4 regions of the Sphingobium sp. EP60837 genome follow, and region 1 is predicted to be linked to each of the others. Evidence: riboswitches for the same ligand, from Rfam matches in the RefSeq annotation. Region 1 holds a riboswitch; each other region holds the start of a gene.
What was found. A riboswitch is a leader RNA that binds a small molecule or an ion and turns the genes downstream of it on or off. The one in region 1 is predicted to bind cobalamin.

Region 1 (5,337 bases):
CCGCAGGGCGATGAGCAGCCAGATGGCAAGGGAAAGAAGGAGGAGCGGGTCCCAGTTCCACCGCGTCCAGAACTCATCGGGAAGAGGCGCGCCGCCGCAATAGGGAACCGGGCTATGATGCAAGGGGGAACCTCATCCTCTCTTCCCCCTGTCCAAGTCATGAAGACGGGGATCGTTCCCCCCGTCAACCGGTCAAGCGAGTTCGACAGCCATGGCGGTTGCTTCACCGCCGCCGATGCACAGGCTGGCGATGCCGCGCTTAAGGCCGCGATTCTCCAGCGCGGCGATCAAGGTGGTGAGAATGCGTGCGCCGCTCGCGCCGATCGGGTGTCCGAGCGCGGTCGCACCTCCGTTGACGTTGAGCTTGTCAGCGGGAATGCCCAGTTCCTTAGCGGCGATCATCGCCACGACGGCGAAGGCTTCGTTGACTTCGAAGAGATCGACGTTGGCCACCGACCAGCCCGCGCGGTTCAGCAGCTTGGTGATGGCGGGAACGGGCGCGGTGGTGAAGCGCGAGGGTTCATGGGCGTGGGCGGCGCTCGCTACGACGGTGGCGATGACGGGCAAGCCGAGGCGATCTGCGACGCTGCGCCGGGTCATCGCCAGCGCTGCCGCGCCGTCGGAGATGGATGAGGAATTTGCGGCTGTGATCGTCCCGTCCTTGACGAAGGCGGGCTTTAGCGTGGGGATCTTTTCCGGGCGCGCTTTGCCGGGCTGCTCGTCACTCTCGACCAGCGTTTCGCCGGAGCGGCCCGGGACGGACAGCGGGGTGATCTCGCGCTCGAACGCGCCGCTGGCGATGGCGGCCTGCGCCCGTTCGAGCGAGCGGACGGCATAGGCGTCCTGCTCTTGGCGGGTGAACTGATAGTCGCGGACGGCGTCTTCGGCAAAGACGCCCATCGCCTTGCCCGGTTCATAGGCATCCTCCAGCCCGTCCATCATCATCGTGTCGATAATGCGGTCATGGCCGATGCGGGCGCCGGAGCGATGCTTGGGTAGCGCGTAGGGCGCGTTGGTCATGCTTTCCATGCCGCCCGCGACGATGATGTCGGCGCTTCCAGCCAGCAGCGCTTCCTGCGCCATGATCGCGGCCTGCATGCCCGAGCCGCACATCTTATTGACGGTTGTCGCCTCGACGGAGCGGGGGAGGCCGGCGCCCAGTGCGGCTTGGCGGGCGGGAGCCTGCCCCAGTCCGGCGGCCAGGACGCAGCCCATATAGATGCGGTCGATGGCCTCGGGGGAGACGGCTGAACGCTCGACTGCGGCCTTGACGGCGGCAGCGCCGAGTTCCGTTGCCTTAAGGGGAGAAAGGACGCCCTGGAACCCGCCCATCGGGGTTCTGGCGTAGCCCACAATGACAACTGGATCCTGCATCGTTCATCCCGTCCCGCAATTGTTTTAAGACCCTAATATGAGAGCTGGGACAAAATAATGAAGAGAAAAACGCGCTCGGGCAGGAAGGCCATGAAGGGAGGACATGGCGGGCCTGCCCGAGCACTTCCGGGGGAGCACGGGTAATTTTAGTCTATAGTATAGATTTCAGGCAGCGGTGTTGGCCGCGTGGATGCCGAAAGCCATCCGGGCCGCATTGAGGGTATATTCATATTCCTCGCTACCGGGTATGAGGTCATGCCAGTCTTTATTTGAGATGGCGGCGAAACTGTCTTGCCAGATCTTACAAGCGATCAGTTGTATTTCGGTTTCTTTAGGAGCGCGCTGCGCTTCCAGGCAGTCCCGCAGGATTGCGTGGAAGACGGCACCCCGCACTGGTGCATGTTTCATGGGCATCCTCTCCAGCAGCCGATTCTTTGTTCAGCTTGCCGTAGCGGAAAGTTGCATAGGTCGCGCACTGCGTCAACAGGTCTCCACATTTTTCAACGGCTTAACCTAAGTAAAGTGCGATATATATCCAAATTGACCGGTTCCTTTACTTTAAGAACATGACCGTTCTTTTAGTAAGTAGTTGAAAGAAAGGCCGTAGCGATCAGTTTCCGCCGTGGCCTTCCCAATGCTCATTAGAAGCTAAACTTTGCCCCTACACGGAGCAAGCGCGGTTCCACCACGCGGCTCAGGCGTCCCTCGACCGGCCCGCCAGCGTCAAAAGAAGGAACATAGGATTCATAAAAATAGGCGATGTCCTTGTCCCGGCTGGCGAGGATGTTGAGCAGCTCTCCATAAATTTGGATGTTTTTGCCCTTCCATGCGGCGCGGGCGTTGACGATGCTGCTACCGGGGTCGCGCACGCTATTGTCCTCGATCAGTGGCGATGGGCCGAGATGGCGGACGCGGATGCTGGCTTCCCAGGGATCGAGGACCAGTGCGGCTCCTGCGGAGGCGGCGTTTTTGAACGCATTGGGGATATGGTCGCCATTGTCGAAGCGCGAATGGCTGGCGGTGTAATTGCCGTCGAAAGCGAGCCAGGGGAAGGGCCGCCAGAACGCGACAAGCTCATAGCCATGGCGGCTGCTGGCGCCGCTAGGCTCAACCGCATTGGAATCGCCTACAAAGCGCAACTCGCTGCCGACATTCAGCCACCAATAGGTGGCGGTGAAAGAGAAGCCGGGCAGTTGCAGGCGCGCGCCCAATTCCTTGCCGGTGCCGCGGACGAGCAGGGGAACCGGCGTGGTGACGTTCACTGCGCCGCGCGCGTCGTTGGAATGGAAGCCCCGGCCCCAATTGGCGTAAACTTCGATGCGGGGACTGAGTTGATAAGCGATCGCGGCCTTGGGTGAAACGAGGGTGTCCGACCCGCTGCCTTCCCCGAGCGCGGCGGCGGCGGCGTCCCTTGCCGTGACCGAATAATGATAATAGTCGCCCCGCAGGCCACCGGTCAGGCGCAGGCCGGGTAGCGGGGTAAGGGTCGCTTCACCATAGAGGGCGGCGGAGGCTTCGTTCACCCGGTAGCGCCCGAGCGAGGAGAGGAAGACCCGATCGGCGGTGCGGTCGACCCCGACATTGCCGATCGCGTCATAGCGATTTTCGGTGCCGATCTTCAGTTGTACCGCGGGATTGACGTCCCAGCGCTTTTCGCCGGTAAGGCCAAGGACCCACCGGCGATCGAATTGCTCGATCTGCGCGCTGGTCCCGTCCGGGTCGGCGTAGGTGGGGTTGGAGAACATCGTCCAGTCATAAAATTGAGCGTAGAGATTGGCGCGCCATGTCGGCTGGACGGCGGCGAGATTGCCGATGATGCGCGTCGTTTCGCCGCGCGCGGAAGGGTCTGGCGAGCAGAAGACGTCCGGACATTGGAGCGTGCCGATGATCCGTTCGGGAATCTGCTCGGTAGGGCGCCAGGTCGAGCGATAGGCGTGGAGCGAGGCTTCGAGCTTTCCGGCCCCGGCCGGGATCGCATATTTGGCGAAGCCCGCATAATGGCGCAGATGTTCCGGCTCTTCCCAGGGACCATCATAAGCCTTGGCCTGGGCGACGAGCGTGAGATCGCCTCCACCGGCCTTGACCGTGCCGCCTGCCGCCAGCCTGCGCCAGCCATAGGAGCCGCCCTCCGCCGATATCCAGGGCCGGTCATAGCCGTCGATCGTGGTCATATAGGCTGCGCCCGCCAGCGCGAAGTCGCCGCCATCGGCGCGATAGGGACCTTTGCGAAAATCCTCCCGCGCGACGATTTCCGGGATGAGGCCGTTGAGGTCGAGATAGCCATGGCCATGCCCGTGGGTGCGGAAGTTCATCTGCACGCCGTCAATGTAAGTGGTGAAGTCCGACCCATGGTCGAGGTTGAAGCCACGCAGGAAATATTGATTGGCCTTGCCGCTGCCCGAATGTTGGGCGGCGACCATGCCGGGCACGGCTTCGAGTAGTTCGGCGACGCGCAGCAGCGGGCGGACAAGCAGGTCCGCGCCGCCGACGCTGCCTTCGCTCGCCGCATGGGCGGTGCCGATCTTGTCCTCTCCCCGGCCGAAAACGATGATGGTGGCGGCCGCTTCGGCGGCTGCCGCATCATCGGCGGCAGTGGCGGGAGAAGCCGAAAGGCTGGCGGTGAGGGCGCAGGCGACCCAGGCCAAATCGCTGTGAGATTTCATGTCGTTCACTCCGGGCGTCTGGCGACATCCGGTAAGAGACCTGCCGCCCTAGCGAACGGCCGGCGCACGCAGGCAGCCGGACGCCCCCAAGGCGGCCGCCAACGTCACCGAAGCGGCCTCCACCGCTCGTTCGTCGCTCAGACGGAAATCACCGTGCCGCGGCCATCCCCTGGGCCAAGGCAAGAGCGACCATACGCCGGCAGGTCTCCTGGCTCGCGGGTCGTCGCTTGATGCACGGCCTTCCCGGAGCTCGCATGACTTAGCGTCCGCCCAGTGACTTGCACCCTCCTGCTTGTGAGGTGGGGCGATGTGCATCGCGCTCGCCGCTTACAGTTGCAGGGACAGCCTCGGCTTCGGGAGGCGGATGCCCCCCTTACCGTGTTCCCTTTTAAGCCTCTTTCGAGGCACCGGCGCGATCTTTGTCCGGGTGAACCGGACGGGGTGGCGATAGCGAGGGTGCGGGGGAGAGGCAAGGGGGTGGTTGGGTGGGGAGAAGTGGAGGGGGACTTGGAAGGGCTGTTGAGGACCAATGACGGTCGCCAGTTCTGGTCACCCCGGACTTGGTCCGGGGTCTCGCTTAACTTTGCCGATCAGAGGAAGCGGGATGCAGGCTCAAGGCCGGGATGACGGAGGAGTTGTCGGTCGGAGCGCTTCTTTCGCCCCGGCTCTCTGCCTGAAGGGGGGAGGGGGAATGGCTGTCGTTGCTCAGTTCAGCGCGTTGCCGGAGTTGCGCTTGAGGCGCAAGGCCATGGCCTGGTAGCGGACGGCGCGTTCGTTATGCAGTGCGATGGTCGCCTGGTCTGCTCCGCGCTGCCGGGCTTCTCTGGCCTGCCGCGCTTCCAGTGCCGCGCAGGCGGAAAAATGTGATGCGTCGTGGGGGCGCATGGCCCAATCCTCTCTCTGATTTCTTATGGCCGTCCCTATATCACTGGGCCGGTCGCGGCGGCAATAAAACAGATTAGAGTTGAAAAAGCATCAACTTTTGAAGCTATTTTGGCCGTCTCAGTGCTTGGATGCCGGCACGTTCCAGGGGGCATTGCGGAAGGTTTGGCGGAGAAAGGCGATGAAGGCATCGACCGCGGGGGGACGGCCCGCCGCGCGGGGATGGACGGCATAGACGGCGAGGTCAGAGGGGCCTTCCCAGCCATCGAGCAGGCGGACGAGCTTTCCCTCGGCGAGAAGCGGGCCAACGTCCCAGAGCGAGCGGAGTGCAATGCCGGCACCGGTCACGGCGAGTTCGCGGACGATCTCGCTGCTGTTGGTGCGCACATGACTACGGCCGTCGATCTGCCGGCGCATG
Region 2 (5,337 bases), 380 kb from region 1:
CAGCGGGCGTAGGGGATCAGCGTACCGATCGAGTCCGTGGGCAGGCGGTACATCGCCTGGACATAGCCGCCGCGCAGCTTCTTCGTTTCGATCGATTGGCTGACGCGGTCAAATTCCGGCCCCTTGCCCCAATTCCATTCGGCCTGAATGCCGAAGGGCTTCGGATAGAGCATGGCGTGGATGCCGACTCGGTCATCGTCATAGGCGATTGCACTGACCGATCCGCTGCGCAGCTCAGGCTGAACATCGTTCATCATTGCCGATCCGCCGATTTCGAACACTTGGCCCGCGAAGGCTTCGCCAAGACCGTCCAGTTCGAAGGGCCAAGTGGCGAAGGCGACCTTCATCAGCCCCCTATTCTGTTCCGTTCGGTTGGTGCCCTGACCATTGAACACGCCCACGCCAAAAGCGCCATAATTACCGAACAGCTTTTGCCCGTCATGCCCCAACCGATCCCAGATTTTCTGGACAGAAGGCGGCGTATAATAGCCGACGATGCCAAGGTCGCGCTCACTGGGAACTGCGCTGTTGATCGCGTCGCTGCGGTCGAGCGTCAGCCGGTTGGAAGACGACTGCATATTCTCCCAGCCATAGGGCACCTTTGACTGCCCGAACCGGACGCGAAAGGTCTTTGCCTTGTCGAGGAAGACATCGGCATAGGCATCACGCAATTGAACGAAGCCTTCGCGGCGTTCGCTGCCCGCCTGGTTGTTCACAGCCGTGGCAAAATCTGACTGCAGATAGAGCGAAACGCGGTCGGAAATGTCGCCCTGAAGCACCAGGCGCGCGCGGCGCAGCGAAAAGCTGCCGCGATCCGAAATCGAACTGTCATGAACGGACCGCAGGCGAGACTGCCCGGCCGGGGCCGTGTCGTCGCCCGACAAAAAGGCATTGTACCGCATCTGGGTGTAACCGCGCAGCGACAGCCGATCATACCATGCCTTGGATTTCGGCGAGGGCGCAGAAGCGGCCGTAGCAGCCGGCTGCGCAGGCGCGGCGGCCAGTGCGGCAGGCGCGGGAGCCGCGGGCGTGGCGGAGGTGGGAGCGGCGGCGACAGGCCCGACGCCTTTGCTGGCGGTCAGCGCGTTGGTGAGGGCCTGTACCTGCGCCTTGAGTTCGTCGATCTGGCGCTGCAATGCCTCATTGCTCTGCGCCTGCGCCACCTCCGGCGTCAAGGCAAGCAAGCTCACCATCATTGCCGCGCCACCCGCCTTTAGACCTTTCACCGCCCTGTCTCCTCCTGTCTGAGTGCAGCGGCGGCTATGTCATTTATATGACTCTTGAATGACAGCGATGTTTCTTTTTGGTGACAGGCTGCATTCTCTCGGCATGGGAGCGCCCGGCCCCTTCCCAGTTTTCATGCGAATTGCGCGTCATGGGCTTCCCATCCTCACGCGTAGCCTCTATGCACGGCGACTGATCGCGCCGGTGCCTCAATAGAGGCTTAAAAGGGAATGCGGTGCGGACGTCCCAAGCGTCCCAATCCGCGGCTGTCCCTGCAACTGTAAGCGGTGAGCGAGACATATATCGACCTTCCGTGACAATCGGGGGGCAGCCACTGGGCCGGACGCTAAATCCTGCGAGGCCCGGGAAGGCCATGTGTCGAGCGATGACCCGCAAGCCAGGAGACCTGCCAGCGTCTGGTCGCTCTTGCTTTGGTCCAGGGGATGGCCGGGGCACGGTTTTCCGTCTGAGCGACGCGTGCGGCGGGGTCCGCACCGGCATGCGTGCCGGACGCCAACAGGTGTCCGTCCGGCGCATCATGCCGGCCGCGTTAGCGGAGGAGCCCGTCCAGTTTCGCTGACGCCGGACGGGAGACGGGTCTCCGATGGAAACAGATGTTCCGGCACTTCGACGCCGCGCCACCGGCATGTTCGCAGCGCTGATAGGCGTGAACCTCGCCCTGTGGCTGTGGGCGCTGCTGATCTTTGCGGGCGAGACGATGATGCTGGGCACTGCCCTGCTCGCCTGGAGCCTGGGGCTGCGGCATGCGGTCGATGCCGATCATATCGCAGCGATCGACAATGTGACGCGCAAGCTGATGCAGGAAGGGCAGCGGCCGCTGACCGTCGGCCTCTGGTTCGCGATCGGCCATAGCGGCATCGTGCTGATCGCCGCCGTGGTGATCGCGCTGGCGGCGAGTGCGCTGAGCCGGGTCGAGCAAGTGGGCGAAATCGGCGGGACGATCGCGACGGTGGTTTCGGCCACCTTCCTGTTCGCGATCGCGGCGATGAACCTGATGATCCTGCGGTCGGTGCTGAAGACCTTCAATCATGTTCGCTGCGGCGGTGCTTATATCGATGAGGATATGGACATATTGCTGGGAAACCGCGGTTTCCTGGCGCGTATCTTCCGGCCCCTGTTCCGCCTTGTCACGCGCAGCTGGCACATGGCGCCGCTGGGCTTTCTGTTCGGCCTCGGCTTCGACACAGCGACCGAGGTCGCCATTCTGGGCTTGTCGGCGGGACAGGCGGCAAACGGCCTTTCGATCGCGACGGTCCTCATCTTCCCCCTGCTCTTCGCGGCGGGCATGGCGCTGATCGACACGGCGGACGGCGCGCTGATGATGGGCGCCTATCAATGGGCTTTCGTGAAGCCGATCCGCAAGCTCTACTATAATATCACCATCACGCTGGTGTCGGCTCTGGTCGCCATCGTCATCGGCGGGATCGAGGCGGCAGCGCTGCTAGGCGACAAGCTGGGCCTCAGCGGCGGCATCTGGTCGATCGCCGCCAATCTGGGCGAGCATTTCAACAGCCTCGGCTTCTTCATCATCGGCCTGTTCGCCGCCTGCTGGCTGGTGAGCTGGGCCATCTATCGCTGGAAGCGCTTCGACGAGATCGAAGTGCTTCTCCCCAACCAAGGATAATGAGCATGAGCAAGGTTCCCGCCACCGTCATCACAGGCTTTCTCGGCGCTGGAAAGACGACGCTGATCCGTCACCTCATCGAAAATGCGGGGGGCTGCCGCCTCGCCCTTATCATCAACGAGTTCGGCGATGTGGACGTCGATGGATCGTTGGTGAAAGGCTGCGGCGACGAAGCCTGCCCGGACGAGGACATCATCGAACTGGCCAACGGCTGCATCTGCTGCACTGTCGCTGATGATTTCCTGCCGACCATGCAGCGGCTGCTCGACCGAGATGTGCCGCCCGACCATATCATCATCGAAACATCCGGCCTTGCGCTGCCCAAGCCGCTGGTGAAGGCGTTCCAATGGCCCGATATCCGCACCCGCGCGACCGTCGATGGCGTGATCGCGCTGATCGATGCGGACGCGCTGGCGGCGGGCCGTTTCGCGCATGATGAAGCTGCGCTGGCCGCAGCGCGCGCTGCCGACCCGACGCTGGACCATGACAGCCCGATCGAGGAGCTGTTCGAGGATCAGCTGGCCTGCGCGGACCTCGTCCTGCTCAACAAAACCGATCTGGTGGAGCCTGGCAGGCTTGCCGAACTGGAGCGGGACCTTGCCGGCGAAATTCGCCCCGGCGTGCGGATCGTCCGCACCGCGCGGGGGGAGATCGACCCGGCAGTCCTGCTGGGCCTTAGGGCGGGCGTGGAGGAGCAGATCGACGCGCGCCCTTCCCATCATGATGATGAGGAGGATCATGACCATGAGGATTTCGACAGTTTCGTGGTGGAACTGAGCGAGCAGGGCAATCCTGCCCCGTTGCTGGTGGCGCTGGAACAGGCCATCGCGGCGCATGACATATTGCGGGTCAAGGGGTTCATCGCCATCGCGGGACGCCCTGCCCGGCTGGTCATCCAGGCCGTCGGACCGCGCATCCAGCATCATTATGACCGGCAGTGGCAGGCGGATGAACGGCGCGGTTCGCGGCTGGTGGTCATCGGTCAGGCTGGCCTCGACCGCGCAGCCATCGAACAGACGCTCTCGCTGAAGATGGCCGCCGCCTGATGCACCTGCTCACCGCCACGCCCGGCACGGTTTCCAACGGAGACGAAGCGATCGACCTTGGCCAGTCGCCGGGGGACATCGTGCTGCTGACCGTGGCGGACAGCGACCTTGCCTGCTTCGCGAGCGCGGCAGCGCCCTTGGGCGAGGACGCGCCCAGCGTGCGGCTCGCCAACCTGCTTCAGCTCAAGCATCCCTATTCGGTCGATCTCTATGTCGAGAAGGTGATCGCTCACGCCAAATTTGTCTGCGTCGTGCTGCTCGGGGGTAAGAGCTATTGGCCCTATGGCATTGATGAAATTGCCAATGTCGCGCGGGAAAAGGGCATCGCCTTCGCTGCCATCGCAGATGGACAGGAGGATGATCCGGACCTGCGCGCCGCCTCTACCCTGCCGCCGGAAACCTGTGACCGGCTGCGCGATTATCTGCGGCAAGGCGGCGTGGCCAATGCGACCGCCTTCCTGAAGACCGCCGCCCGGCTGGCGGGGATGGACGCAGGGGAAGCCGACGCTCCAGTGCCGGTGGCTGATGCGGGGCTTTATCTACCCGGCATCGAGCGGCCCGCGCTGGATCAGGTGAAAGGCCGCTGGCGGGACGGCCAGCCCACCGTCCTGTTCCTTTTCTATCGGGCCCTGCTGATCGCCGGGACGCTGGACGCGGTGGACGCCATGGTTCAGGGGCTGGAGCTGGCGGGCCTCAACGTGCTGCCGGTCCATGTCCGTGCGCTGCGCGAACCCTTCGCCCGCGACTTTCTGCGGAGCCTGATGGACGGGACGCGGCCGGACGTCATCCTGAATGCGACCGCCTTTGCCGCTTCGGCGCCCGGCGAACCCCGAACGCCGTCAATATTGGAGCAGGCAGACTGCCCGGTTCTGCAGACGATCTTCGCCAGCGCCGAGCAAAGCGCCTGGGAAGCCAGCGTGCGGGGATTGGGGGCGCGCGATCTGGCCATGCACATCGCATTGCCGGAAGTGGACGGCCGCCTCTTCACCCGCGCCGTCGCCTTCAAGGCGGCCGCACGGTTCGATGAGCGGACGCAGTGCAGCATCGTCGTGCCGAAGGTGCTGCAGGATCGCATAAGCTTCGTCTCTGAACTCGCTGCGAATTGGGCGAAACTTGGCCGAACGCCCGCGGCGGAGCGTCGGGTGGCGATGGTCCTTGCCAACTATCCGAACAAGGATGGGCGCATCGGCAACGGCGTCGGGCTCGACACGCCGGCCAGCGCGGCGGCCATCCTTCACGCGCTGTCAGAGGCAGGCTATGCAACAGGGGACGCGCCAACCGGTGGCGCGGCCTTGATGCAGCTGATGACGGGCGGGGTGACCAACGCTCCCGCATCGCTGAAACGATCGAAACCCTCGCCCTCTCTTTCGCTGACCGACTATGAGGCCGCCTTCCGTTCCCTTCCCGAAGCGGCCCGCGAGG
Region 3 (5,337 bases), on a different replicon from region 1:
CTGCCCCGTCCCCTGGTGGATCCGCATTCGGGCCAGCCCGGCTTCAAGGCGACCCCGGCGGCGCTTGAGAAAGTCTCGACCGAATGGAAGGGCTTCCTGATCCTGCGCGGTGAGCAGCCCGCCAAGGTCCCCTGCCTCTGGGCGACCCGCATCACCGTGACGGGCGGTGCGCTTTACGAGGTCGCGGGCAATGGGGATGCGGTGCGGCTCGAAGCCTGCCTGCCGAAGGGTGATCGGGTCGAAGCCATCGACCAGACGCGCGGCACCCGCCGCGTCGCGATCATCGCGGAAGGGAAGCTCGCGGGCATCCTGATCGTCACTAAGACCGGCCTGCTCCCGTCGCGCGACTGGCTGATCGGCCAGCTCCAGGTCGAAGAGGTGGGCGCCTCCGTCCTAGCCGCGCGGGGGCCGGGCAACCAGCCGGACAAGGGGCCGACCATCTGCGTCTGTTTCGACATCGGCCTCAATCAGATCATGGCCGCCATACGCGAGCAGAATCTCGTCGATGTGCCCGCCATCGGCAAGGCGATCGGCGCGGGCACCAATTGTGGATCATGCCGCCCCGCGCTCGCCAACATCCTGACCCAAATTCCGCAGGAGACACTCCATGCAGCAGAATGAGCTTATCGCCCCCGGACAGGTCTGGCTGGTGGGCGCAGGTCCGGGCGACCCGGACCTGCTCACCCGGAAGGCCGAAAAGCTGATCGCGGCAGCGGAGATCGTCTTCTATGACGCGCTGGTGGGGCCCGGCGTACTCGACCTCATCCCCGAGGGGGTCGAACGGGTGAGTGTCGGCAAGCGTTCGGGCCGACACAGCAAGGCGCAGGAAAGCATCAACGACCTGCTCCTCGCCGCTGCCAAGGCCGGGAAGCGCGTCGTGCGCCTCAAGGGCGGTGATCCTTCCGTCTTCGGTCGTTCGGCGGAAGAAATGGAGCATCTGGCCGCAGACGGCATTTCCTTCCGCATCTGCCCCGGCATCACCACGGCCAGCGCGGCGGCGGCGAGTGGCCATGCCTCGCTCACCCTACGCGGCGTGGCGCGGGGCCTGACCCTGGTGACGGCGCATCTGAAGGCCGGCGAACCGCTCAAGCTCGACTGGGAAACGCTGGCCCGACCCGGCGGCACGCTCGGCATCTATATGGGTCGCGCCGCTGCCGGAGAGATCAGCCGCCAGCTGATCGCCGCTGGGCGTGATCCGGAAACGCCCGTGATGGTGGCGGTCAATGTCTCGCTCCCCAGCGAACGGCTGATCCGCGGCAAGCTGTCCGCGCTTGCCTTCCTGGTCGCCACGATCAGCGATGAAGATCCGACCCTGCTTCTGATTGGCGAAGCGGTGGCGGGCACGGCCATGCCTGGTGAGGTCGCCGCAAGCGTCGCTCTTCAGGCTTGAAGGCTCAGCCCTCCGCACCTTCGCCTTGAGCTTGTCGATGCCCCTGCCTTAGTTGGAAGGAAGGTAAGGGGCATCGACAGGCTCAGTCCTGATAGCGCAAACCATCAAGATCTTCCGGCCGGTTGATATTGGGCAGCACGATATCCGCCCGGTCCACGATCTGCGCGCCGATCCGCTCCAGCCACCCATAGATGGAGCGGTTATTCTCTTCGGCCAGGTGCGCGTCCAGCTCTCCCGCCAGCGAAGCGGGCCAGAACCCGGCAAGTTGCTGCCCCTTCAGCACCGCCGCGCCATCTGCGGTCAGCGCCTCCGCCAGCGCGGCCGGATAGACCGGCATGTCGCACCCGATCGTTAGCACCCCGTCAAAGCCCTGGCCTGCCGCATGATGCAGCGCCGCGTTCAGCCCGCCCAGCGGCCCCATGTCTGGGGCAGGCCGATCGGGTAGGCCCGTCACCCCCTCCATCGCCCGGCCGCAAACCACCACCGCCTCCACATGCGGCGCAATCGCCGCCATCGCATGCTCCAGCAGGATGCGCCCGTCCGGCATCACGGCCAGCGCCTTGTCGCTCCCGAACCGGCTGGATCGCCCACCGGCTAGCACCGCGCCCAGCAATCGCATCGATCCACTCCTTGGCAGAACCTCTGCTTTCCCCTATGGCGCGGCGCGTGAGCGGGCAACCGCTGACATAAGAAGATCGCGCCGGTGCCCATTGGGCTTGAAAGGGAATGCGGTGCGGATAGCGTGGCTATCCAATTCCGCGGCTGTCCCTGCAACTGTAAGCGGCGAGCGCGATGCACTGTGGAACCCGCCGTCTTCAAAGGGGAGGCGATGGGGGCCAGCCACTGGGCCAGACGGCCCGGGAAGGCCGTGCATCGCTGCCTTGACCCGCGAGCCAGGAGACCTGCCAGCGCATGGTCGCTCTTGTCCAGGATCCAGGGATAGGTCCGGGCACGGTGTTTTCCGTCTGAGCGACGCGAAGCGGCGGGGGCCGCATCGGTGCGCGGGGCGGGGCGCTGGCGTCTGTCCTTACCGCGTGTCCGGCCGTTTGCGCGGAGACCCTCGCCCAAGAGTCGCCTGACGCTCAGGGAAGACGAACATGTTCAAGACCGGAATTTCACTGCTGGCGCTTCTCGCCGCCACCCCCGCGCTCGCAGGGGATAATGACGAGATCATCGTCACCGCGCTCGGCATCGAGCAGCCTCGCGATGAAGTCGGCCAGGCCGTCACCGTAATCGACGCACAGACCATCGAAACGCGCCAGTCGGTCAGCATCGCCGACCTGCTGATCACGACGCCGGGCGTACGGTTCAACCGTGCTGATGTGGTGGGCGGGGTTACGGGTATCTCGATCCGCGGCGCGGAAACGACGCAAACGCTGGTGCTGCTCGACGGCGTCAAGGTCAACGACCCCAGCGGCATCGGCGATCTCTATGACTTCGGCAATCTCCTGACCGGCAACATCCGCCGAGTCGAGATACTGCGCGGCTCCAACTCGGTCGTCTATGGCAGCCAGGCGATTGGCGGTGTCGTCAACATCATGACCGGCGAGCCTGCCGAAGGCTTCGGCGGCAGCGCCTCGATCGACTATGGCTATGCCGACACGCTGAACGCCAAAGCCGATGTGTCCGGCAGCAGCGGCATCGCGTCGGGCGGCGTGGGCGTCGCTTATTTTCGCACTGACGGCATTTCCGCCGCCCAGGGCGGCACGGAAAAGGACGGCTATGAGAATATCGCCACCCACGCCAAGCTGAAGCTCGCCTTCACCAACAATCTCAGCCTCGATTTGCGCGGCTATTATATCCACGCCGATCTCGACACCGACATCTTCTTCGGCGCGCCGATGGAGTCGACGGACAGCAGCAAGCTGAACCAATATGTCGGCTATGCGGGCATCAACCTCGCCCTGTTCGACGGCAAGCTGACCCAGCGGGGCGCCGTCACCTGGCTTCGTAACGATCGCGACTATTTCTCGCCCTTCGGGGATTATGGCTATTCGGGCACCAACCTTCGCTTCGAATATGAGGGCGTCTATCAGCCCATTGATCAGGCCAAGCTGGTCTTCGGCTATGAGCATGAGCGGCCGGATTATGATTTCTACGGCTTCGGCAGCGGCGGCGCCAAGGCGAATATCGACAGCGTCTATGCCCTCGCCGTCGTGAAGCCCTTCACCGGCCTCTCGCTCACCGGCGGCGTGCGCCACGACGATCACAGCCAGTTCGGCGGTGCGACCACGCTCGGCGCCAACGCCAATTACACGCCCAATGCTGGCCGCACCAACATCCGCGCCAGCTATGGCGAAGGCTTCAAGGCGCCATCGCTCTATCAACTTTATGATGGCTTCAACGGCAATCCCGCCCTTCGGCCCGAAAAGTCGAAGAGCTACGACATCGGTTTCGATCATAGCGTCGTGGGCGGCCGCGCGATGATCTCCGTCACCGCCTTCCGCCGCGACACACGCGACCAGCTCTATTTCGACGGCTTCATCCTGCCCTTCGGTCAATATATCAACCTGACCCGGACCCGGGCCAAGGGTGTTGAGGCCGCCGTCACGCTGAAGCCCGTCGATGCGCTCACCGTCACGGCTGCCTACAGCTATATCGACGCGATCGACCGGTCGGAAGGCGGCATCAACGAAGGCAAGCTGTTGCCCCGCCGTGCCAAGAATGCGGTGAGCGTCTCGGCCGACTATGTCTGGTCCTTCGGCCTGTCGATGGGCGCTACGCTGACCATGGTGGGCGACAGCTTCAACGACGCTGCCAATACGCAGCGACTTGACGGCTATGCTCTGCTGGGCGTCCGTACATCCTTCCCGATCAACGAACATCTCGAGATTTACGGCCGCATCGACAATCTCGCCGATGAAGAATACTCGACGGTCTATGGTTACAACACCTATGGCCGCTCGGCCTTTGGCGGCGTGCGTGTCCGCTTCTAAAGCCTGGCGAGAGGGGCTGGCGTGAGCCTCAGCCCCTCAATTCTGCGCAACGGTGACCTGCGCCACGATACTGCGCGCGGCCTCCACATAGGCGGGGCCGCCGCACACCGTCCACGCCTGCGGAACGCGGATGCGGGGGATGGAACGCAGCGCCGGATGGTGCAGCATCTCCGTTCCCTGATCGACGACATTCTCGCTGCCGCTCTCGACGATCAGCCAATCGGGCCTTGCCGCGATCATCTCCTCCAGCGGTACCTGGGCAAGCGAGGCTTTGCCCAGCTTCCCCGCCAGATTGACGAGCCCCGCGCGCCGGATCAGTTCATCGACCAGCGTACCCGTCCCGGTCATATAGCCGCGCCGCTGATAATAGGCTGCGACCCCGCCGCGTCCAGCCTGAGGCAGCGGGGCAAGATCGCGATCCATGCGCCGGATCAGCGCCTCCCCGCGCTCGCGATGTCCGACCGCCGCGGCGACCTCACGAATTTGGGCCCGGATCGTGACCAGACTGTCCGCACTGGCCAGCCCCAGCGTTCGCCACTGGCCCGGCGGGGCGCCGACCACGCTTCCCGCACCATCGGGAAGGCCGATCAAAAGATCGGGCCGCATCGCCAGCACCTCCTCGGCGGGGCGGCGGAGCGTGCGAAACCGGCGCGCCTTCGCCACCGCTGCCGACAGTTCCGGATCATGGCCATAGGGGCTGAGGGCGACGATCTGCCGGGGATCGGCAAGCGCCAGCACATATTGATCCGCGCAGGTGTTGAGCGACACGATCCGCTTGGGAGCAGGGGCGGCCGCACCCGTCAGCCCCAGCACACAGAGCGCCGCGATGATAGTCCTGCCTCGCATCCTGTCGCGTCCCCCACGGTGTCGCGAAGCTCTACCAAGCACCTGCAAGGACGCAAGCCATGACCGCCCGGCGTCATCCGCTGCTGATGCCCGCGCTCATCGCGCTCACGCTTGTGGCCGCGCTCGGCTCGCTCACGCTGGGCGCTGTCCCGCTGTCGCTCCCGC
Region 4 (5,337 bases), 380 kb from region 1:
GGCAAGGTCCCGATCGCCGCGCCATTCACCGCCGCTACGATCTCGCCCTTCGGCGCAAACTCATTTGGCCAGACTGCCGCCTCCGCCGACAGGTTGAACACGCATAGCAGCGCGTTCCCATCCGCATCCCGGCGAAACACAAGCCTGTTCTCATCCGCGAGCAGCAATTCCATGCCGCCATGGCGCAACGCTCCATTTTCCTTGCGCAGCGCCAGCATCACGCGGGTGAAGTTCAGCAGCGAGTCCGGATCTTCCTCTTGCGCATCCACGGCACGCGCCAGATTCTCTTCCCCCAGCGGCAACCAGGGTGTCGCCGTGCTGAACCCCGCTTCGCTTGCGCTCGCTTCCCACGGCAACGGCGTGCGCGCCCCGTCGCGTGAAAGGGTCAACGGCCAATTGGCGATAGCCTCCGGGTCCTGCAGCCGCTCGAAGGGGATATCGACCTGCGTGATCCCCAGTTCCTCCCCCTGATAGAGGATCGCATTGCCGCGCAGCGCGACCAGAAGCGCCATCTTCTGCCGCGCGAACGCCGACCGGTCCTCCATCGCGCACCAACGCGACAGGGCGCGTGGCGCATCATGATTTTCGAACGCCCAACTCGGCCATCCCATGCCCGGCTTATCAGGCCAGCGCGCGACGGTTTCGGCGACCAGCGCTGGGGTCAGCGCCGCAGCATAAAGGAAATCAAATCCATAGGCGCTGTTCAGCCGCTTTTCTCCGGCCGTATAAGCTTTCATCTCTTCCTCGGCGCGGTTGCCGCCGACTTCGGCCATGGTGAAAATCGCCCCATAACGGTCGGTGAGCGCCCGGATGCGCTCGACAAAGCCCAACATATCGGGATGCGATTGGCTGTAGCGGCGAATCTGATAGTCGAACGGCCGGGTGCGCGGCTTGCCATCGTCCGGTGCAGGCGGATTGTCGCGCAGCATAGGGTCGTGCATCGCATGATTGAGCGCGTCGAGCCGGAAGCCGTCCACGCCCCGCTCCAGCCAAAAACGCATGGCGTCCAGCAGCGCATCCTGCACCTTGGGATTATGGACATTCAGTTGCGGCTGGCTGCTAAGAAACTGGTGCATATAATATTGCCCTCGGCGCGCGTCCCAGGTCCAGGCCGGGCCACCGAACACCGACTGCCAGTTGCACGGCGGCGTGCCGTCGGGCTTTGGATCGGCCCAGACATACCAGTCATGCCGGGGATTGCCCTTATTCTCCCGGCTTTCGCGAAACCAGTCATGCAGGTCCGATGTATGGGCATAGACCTGATCGATCGTGACCTTGAGGCCCAGTTCATGCGCCCGCGACACCAGCGCGTCGAAATCCTCGATCGTGCCGAATATCGGATCGACCCCGCAATAATCCGCGATGTCATAGCCAAAGTCGCGCATCGGCGACGTGAAGAAAGGCGAAATCCAGATCGCGTCGGCCCCCAACCGGGCGATATGCTCCAGCCGCCGCGTGATGCCGGGCAGATCCCCGATCCCGTCGCCATCGGAATCCTGAAAGCTGCGCGGATAGATTTGGTAGATGACGGCGCCCTTCCACCAGGGCTGGCCGGAGTCGCTCATGGGTGACGCTCCCTTGCTGCACCCGCAGCATACACATGTCCCCGCCGCCATCTACCGCTTGCGAGCAGGCCATCGCCGCTTTATCAGCAGCCCCGCGACAGGTTCCCCGTTAGGGGATCAAAAGGGAAGTCGGGTGCGATACCCGCGCTGCCCCTGCAACTGTAAGCGGTGAGCGGACCGGCCACAGCGCCATTGGGGATCAACTGTTCCCGAGAAGGCGGCCGGAAAGCACTGACCCGTGAGCCAGGAGACCTGCCTGCCGCAGTCGTTCTTCGACCGGACAGGGTGTGCCGGGCGAACGGGGTCTCCCTCGCGCAGCGACAGCCATCGCCTTTCCGGTCCGCTTGCTTGCGTGCCTGGACAAGGCTGTTCGCGGTTCAAGAAGCGGGAGGACCCTGATGACGGTCTTTCATGTGCATATGATTATGAAAGGGCGCGTCTGATGCTGCGCCCCGTACAAGATCGAGCGTCGGTGGTCGTCTGCTCCACCTGCCGCCTGTCCGCCGACCAGCGGGAGGATGCGGAAGGCCGCCGCGGCGGCGCTCTGCTGGTGGAAGCGATGCGCGATCTTCAGGCGCAGGAGTCCGCCTACGCTGCCGTCGCCGTGCAGGACATGCCCTGCCTCTTCGCCTGCCAGCGCCATTGCACCGTGCATGTGCGTGGACAGGGCAAGGTCGGCTATGTGCTGGGCGACTTCACGCCCGATGCGGATGCTGCCCGCGCCATCCTCGACTACACGCTCCGCCACGCCGCCAGTGAGGAAGGCGTCGTGCGCTATGCCGACTGGCCGCAGGGGGTGAAGGGCCACTTCATCGTCCGCACGCCTCCCGAAGGCTTTGTCTGCACATGATCCGCTTCGAGGACAGAGCCGCCTTCGACCGGGCGCTCGACCGACTGCCGGAGCCGGATGGGAGCGCCATCGAAGCCTCCGCCGCCCGCCAGGCGCAACTCACCAAGCCCGCCGGGTCGCTAGGCCGCCTGGAGGAAATCGCGCTGTTCATGGCGGGCTGGCAAGGCAGGGAGCGTCCGCGCGCCGACCGCATCCGCGCCGCCATCTTCGCGGGCAATCATGGCGTTGCAGCCCGTGGCATCAGCGCATTCCCCCCAGCAGTAACTACGCAGATGGTGGCGAATTTCCAGGCAGGAGGCGCAGCGATCAACGCGCTCGCCGCCTCCTGCGGAGCCGAGCTTTCCATCGTCCCGCTCGACCTCGACCGCCCGACCGCCGACATATGCGAAGCCCCGGCGATGAGCGAGGCGGAATGTCTCGACGCGCTCAACGCTGGCGCGGCCGCCGTGACGGCAGGCACCGATCTGCTGTTCGTTGGCGAAATGGGCATCGCCAACACCACGCCCGCCGCAGCCCTTTGCGCTCAATCCTTCGGCGGCCTCTCCCCGGACTGGATCGGCAGGGGCACCGGCGTCGATGATAACGGCTTGGCGCGAAAAGCGGATGCCGTGGCAAAGGCCCTCGCGCTCCACGGTCCCCATTGCACCAGCGCCTTCGAGACGCTCCGCCGCCTCGGCGGGCGTGAGATCGCCGCCATGGCCGGAGCAATCCTCGCCGCCCGCCACCTGAGCGTGCCCATGCTGCTGGACGGCTTCATATCCAGCGCCGCCATCGCCCCTCTCGCCCGCGACAATCCGGCCATCACCGCCCATTGCCTCGCCGCCCATAATTCGGCGGAAACAGGCCATGCCCGGCTCCTTCAGGCACTCAGGCTGAAACCGCTGCTGCAGCTCGACATGCGTCTTGGCGAAGGGAGCGGCGCTGCCGTCGCCGCACAGATCGTCCGTTCGGCGCTCGCCGCTCATGCCGGCATGGCGACCTTCGCAGAGGCCGCCGTAGCAGGCGCGCTGTGAACAGCTTTGCCCTCCACCTGATGCGCCATGGCGCGCCGCAAACGCCGGGCCTGCTGCTGGGCCATAGCGATGTGCCGCCTGATCTTGACGCCATGCAGCCCTGCCTCGAACGCGCCCGCGCCGTCGACTTCGCGCAAGTCCTCAGCTCCGACCTCGGCCGCGCCAGCAGCCCCGCGGCACTCATCGCTGCAGAGCGCGCGGTGCCTCATCACGCCGGCGCCCGCTGGCGCGAATTGCATTTCGGCGCATGGGAAGGGGCCGAGCCGGCCACGCTTCCCACGTCGGACGTGGGCCGCTTCTGGGACGCACCAGACGAAAACCCGCCACCCGGAGGAGAGCGCTGGTCCGACCTGCGTCTCCGCGTCGAAAGCGCGCTCGCTACCATCGACCAACCCACGCTGGTCCTGAGCCATGCTGGAACGATGCGCGCCGCGCTGACGCTGCTCTGCGGCTTCACTTACCGCCAGTCCTGGGCGATCGATCTGCCTTACGGCGCCCTGGTGTCCCTGCGCGTCTGGCCCGAAACGCAAAGCGCACAGATTAGCGGATTGGTCACATGAGGCGGCTGATCCTCGCCCTGCAACTGATGACCAGCCTGCCGCTCCCTCCTGTCAAGGCGGACGAGACGGATTTCGCCGCCGCCATCCGCTGGTTCCCCGCAACCGGGTTCGCCGTGGGCGCAGCAGCCGCAGCGGCAATGACGCTCGGCCTGAGCGTCGATTCTTGGGTCGCCGCCTTGTTCGCCCTGCTCGCCTGGGTCGCAGCAACAGGCGCGCTCCATCTCGACGGTCTCGGCGACATCGCCGATGGCGCAGGCGCGGTGCATGGCGACCGGGCCAGGCTCTCCGCCGTCCTCGCTGATCCCCATATCGGCAGTTTCGGCGTCGTCGCCATCATCCTCCAACTGCTGGCAAAGTTGATCCTCCTGCGGCTGTGGGCGGAACAGCTCCCCGCATGGGGCCTGATCCCGCTCGCTGTGATCGCGCGCATCGGCCCGCTGGCCTGGACGCTTTGGCTCCCACCGTTGCATGAAGGATTGGCCAGCCGCTTCCGCGAAGGCGTGAAACCCGCCCACCTCGTTGCATGGTCGGCGCTGGCGCTCGCGATATGCCCGCTCTTGCCTGCGCTGGGATCCGCCGCGCTGCTGATCCCGCTCTGGGCATGGTGGCTGCGCAGCCGTATCGGCGGTATTTCGGGCGATGGTCATGGCGCAGGGATAGAAGTAGTCGAAAGCGCGCTGCTCGCCGCTCTGGTATTCGCCCGATGACCGACGTCTTTCGCTGGCATGGCGGCCGCCTCGCGCAAGCCCGCGCCCATTATGGAGCGAGCGTTAAGCGCTGGATCGATCTTTCCACCGGCATCAATCCGCAGCCTTGGACTGGCTTCACCCATATCACACCCGATTGGCACGCTCTTCCTGATCCTGCCGCGCTCGCCGACCTGGAATCCGCCGCCGCCCGCCATTTCGGGACGGACCCAGCCCATGTCTGCGCGCTTCCAGGCAGCGAGATCGGCCTCCGCCTGCTCGGCACACTGCTTGACCGTCCCGGTTGCCACCTCATCCCTTCTTACCGCACGCATGCCGCCGCCTTTCCTAAATCTTTGCCGCTCGTCGCGCCGGAGGATGCGCCGCCCGGCACGGCATTGCTGCTCGCCAACCCCAATAATCCGGACGGCCGTCTTTTCCCCAGGGCGCATATGCAGGCGCTGCTCGCCCATCAGGAAAAGCGAGATGGCTGGCTGATAGTCGATGAAGCCTTCGCCGACTGCGTCCCCGAAGCAAGCATCGCAAATGAAGTGGCGCAGGAGAGGCGCCTGATCATCCTGCGCTCCTTCGGCAAGTTCTTCGGTCTTGCCGGTCTGCGCCTCGGCTTCCTGATCGCGCCGCCCGCGATCATAGCGGCGTGCC

Region 2: it holds a riboswitch for cobalamin, as region 1 does, so the genes downstream of both, EP837_RS16910 (HoxN/HupN/NixA family nickel/cobalt transporter) here and EP837_RS15210 (TonB-dependent receptor) in region 1, are expected to answer to the same signal.
Region 3: it holds a riboswitch for cobalamin, as region 1 does, so the genes downstream of both, EP837_RS04855 (TonB-dependent receptor plug domain-containing protein) here and EP837_RS15210 (TonB-dependent receptor) in region 1, are expected to answer to the same signal.
Region 4: it holds a riboswitch for cobalamin, as region 1 does, so the genes downstream of both, EP837_RS16930 (DUF1636 domain-containing protein) here and EP837_RS15210 (TonB-dependent receptor) in region 1, are expected to answer to the same signal.

What each region holds. Positions count from the first base shown of each region.
Region 1 is NZ_CP015987.1:482,249-487,585, reverse strand. It holds gene EP837_RS15225 (cytochrome c oxidase assembly protein) at 1-123, opposite strand, end outside; gene EP837_RS15220 (acetyl-CoA C-acyltransferase) at 193-1,374, opposite strand; gene EP837_RS15215 (hypothetical protein) at 1,540-1,782, opposite strand; gene EP837_RS15210 (TonB-dependent receptor) at 2,016-4,037, opposite strand; cobalamin riboswitch at 4,219-4,464, opposite strand; gene EP837_RS15205 (hypothetical protein) at 4,743-4,922, opposite strand; gene EP837_RS15200 (LysR family transcriptional regulator) at 5,040-5,337, opposite strand, start outside.
Region 2 is NZ_CP015987.1:860,631-865,967, reverse strand. It holds gene EP837_RS16915 (porin) at 1-1,196, opposite strand, end outside; cobalamin riboswitch at 1,410-1,652, shown strand; gene EP837_RS16910 (HoxN/HupN/NixA family nickel/cobalt transporter) at 1,829-2,869, shown strand; gene cobW (cobalamin biosynthesis protein CobW) at 2,875-3,915, shown strand; gene cobN (cobaltochelatase subunit CobN) at 3,915-5,337, shown strand, end outside.
Region 3 is NZ_CP015986.1:989,493-994,829, reverse strand. It holds gene EP837_RS04870 (nitrate reductase) at 1-621, shown strand, start outside; gene cobA (uroporphyrinogen-III C-methyltransferase) at 608-1,390, shown strand; gene mobA (molybdenum cofactor guanylyltransferase) at 1,473-2,009, opposite strand; cobalamin riboswitch at 2,075-2,314, shown strand; gene EP837_RS04855 (TonB-dependent receptor plug domain-containing protein) at 2,488-4,326, shown strand; gene EP837_RS04850 (ABC transporter substrate-binding protein) at 4,363-5,172, opposite strand; gene EP837_RS04845 (FecCD family ABC transporter permease) at 5,232-5,337, shown strand, end outside.
Region 4 is NZ_CP015987.1:867,155-872,491, forward strand. It holds gene EP837_RS16925 (alpha-glucosidase) at 1-1,565, opposite strand, end outside; cobalamin riboswitch at 1,648-1,839, shown strand; gene EP837_RS16930 (DUF1636 domain-containing protein) at 2,008-2,415, shown strand; gene cobT (nicotinate-nucleotide--dimethylbenzimidazole phosphoribosyltransferase) at 2,412-3,428, shown strand; gene EP837_RS16940 (histidine phosphatase family protein) at 3,425-3,988, shown strand; gene EP837_RS16945 (adenosylcobinamide-GDP ribazoletransferase) at 3,985-4,695, shown strand; gene cobD (threonine-phosphate decarboxylase CobD) at 4,692-5,337, shown strand, end outside.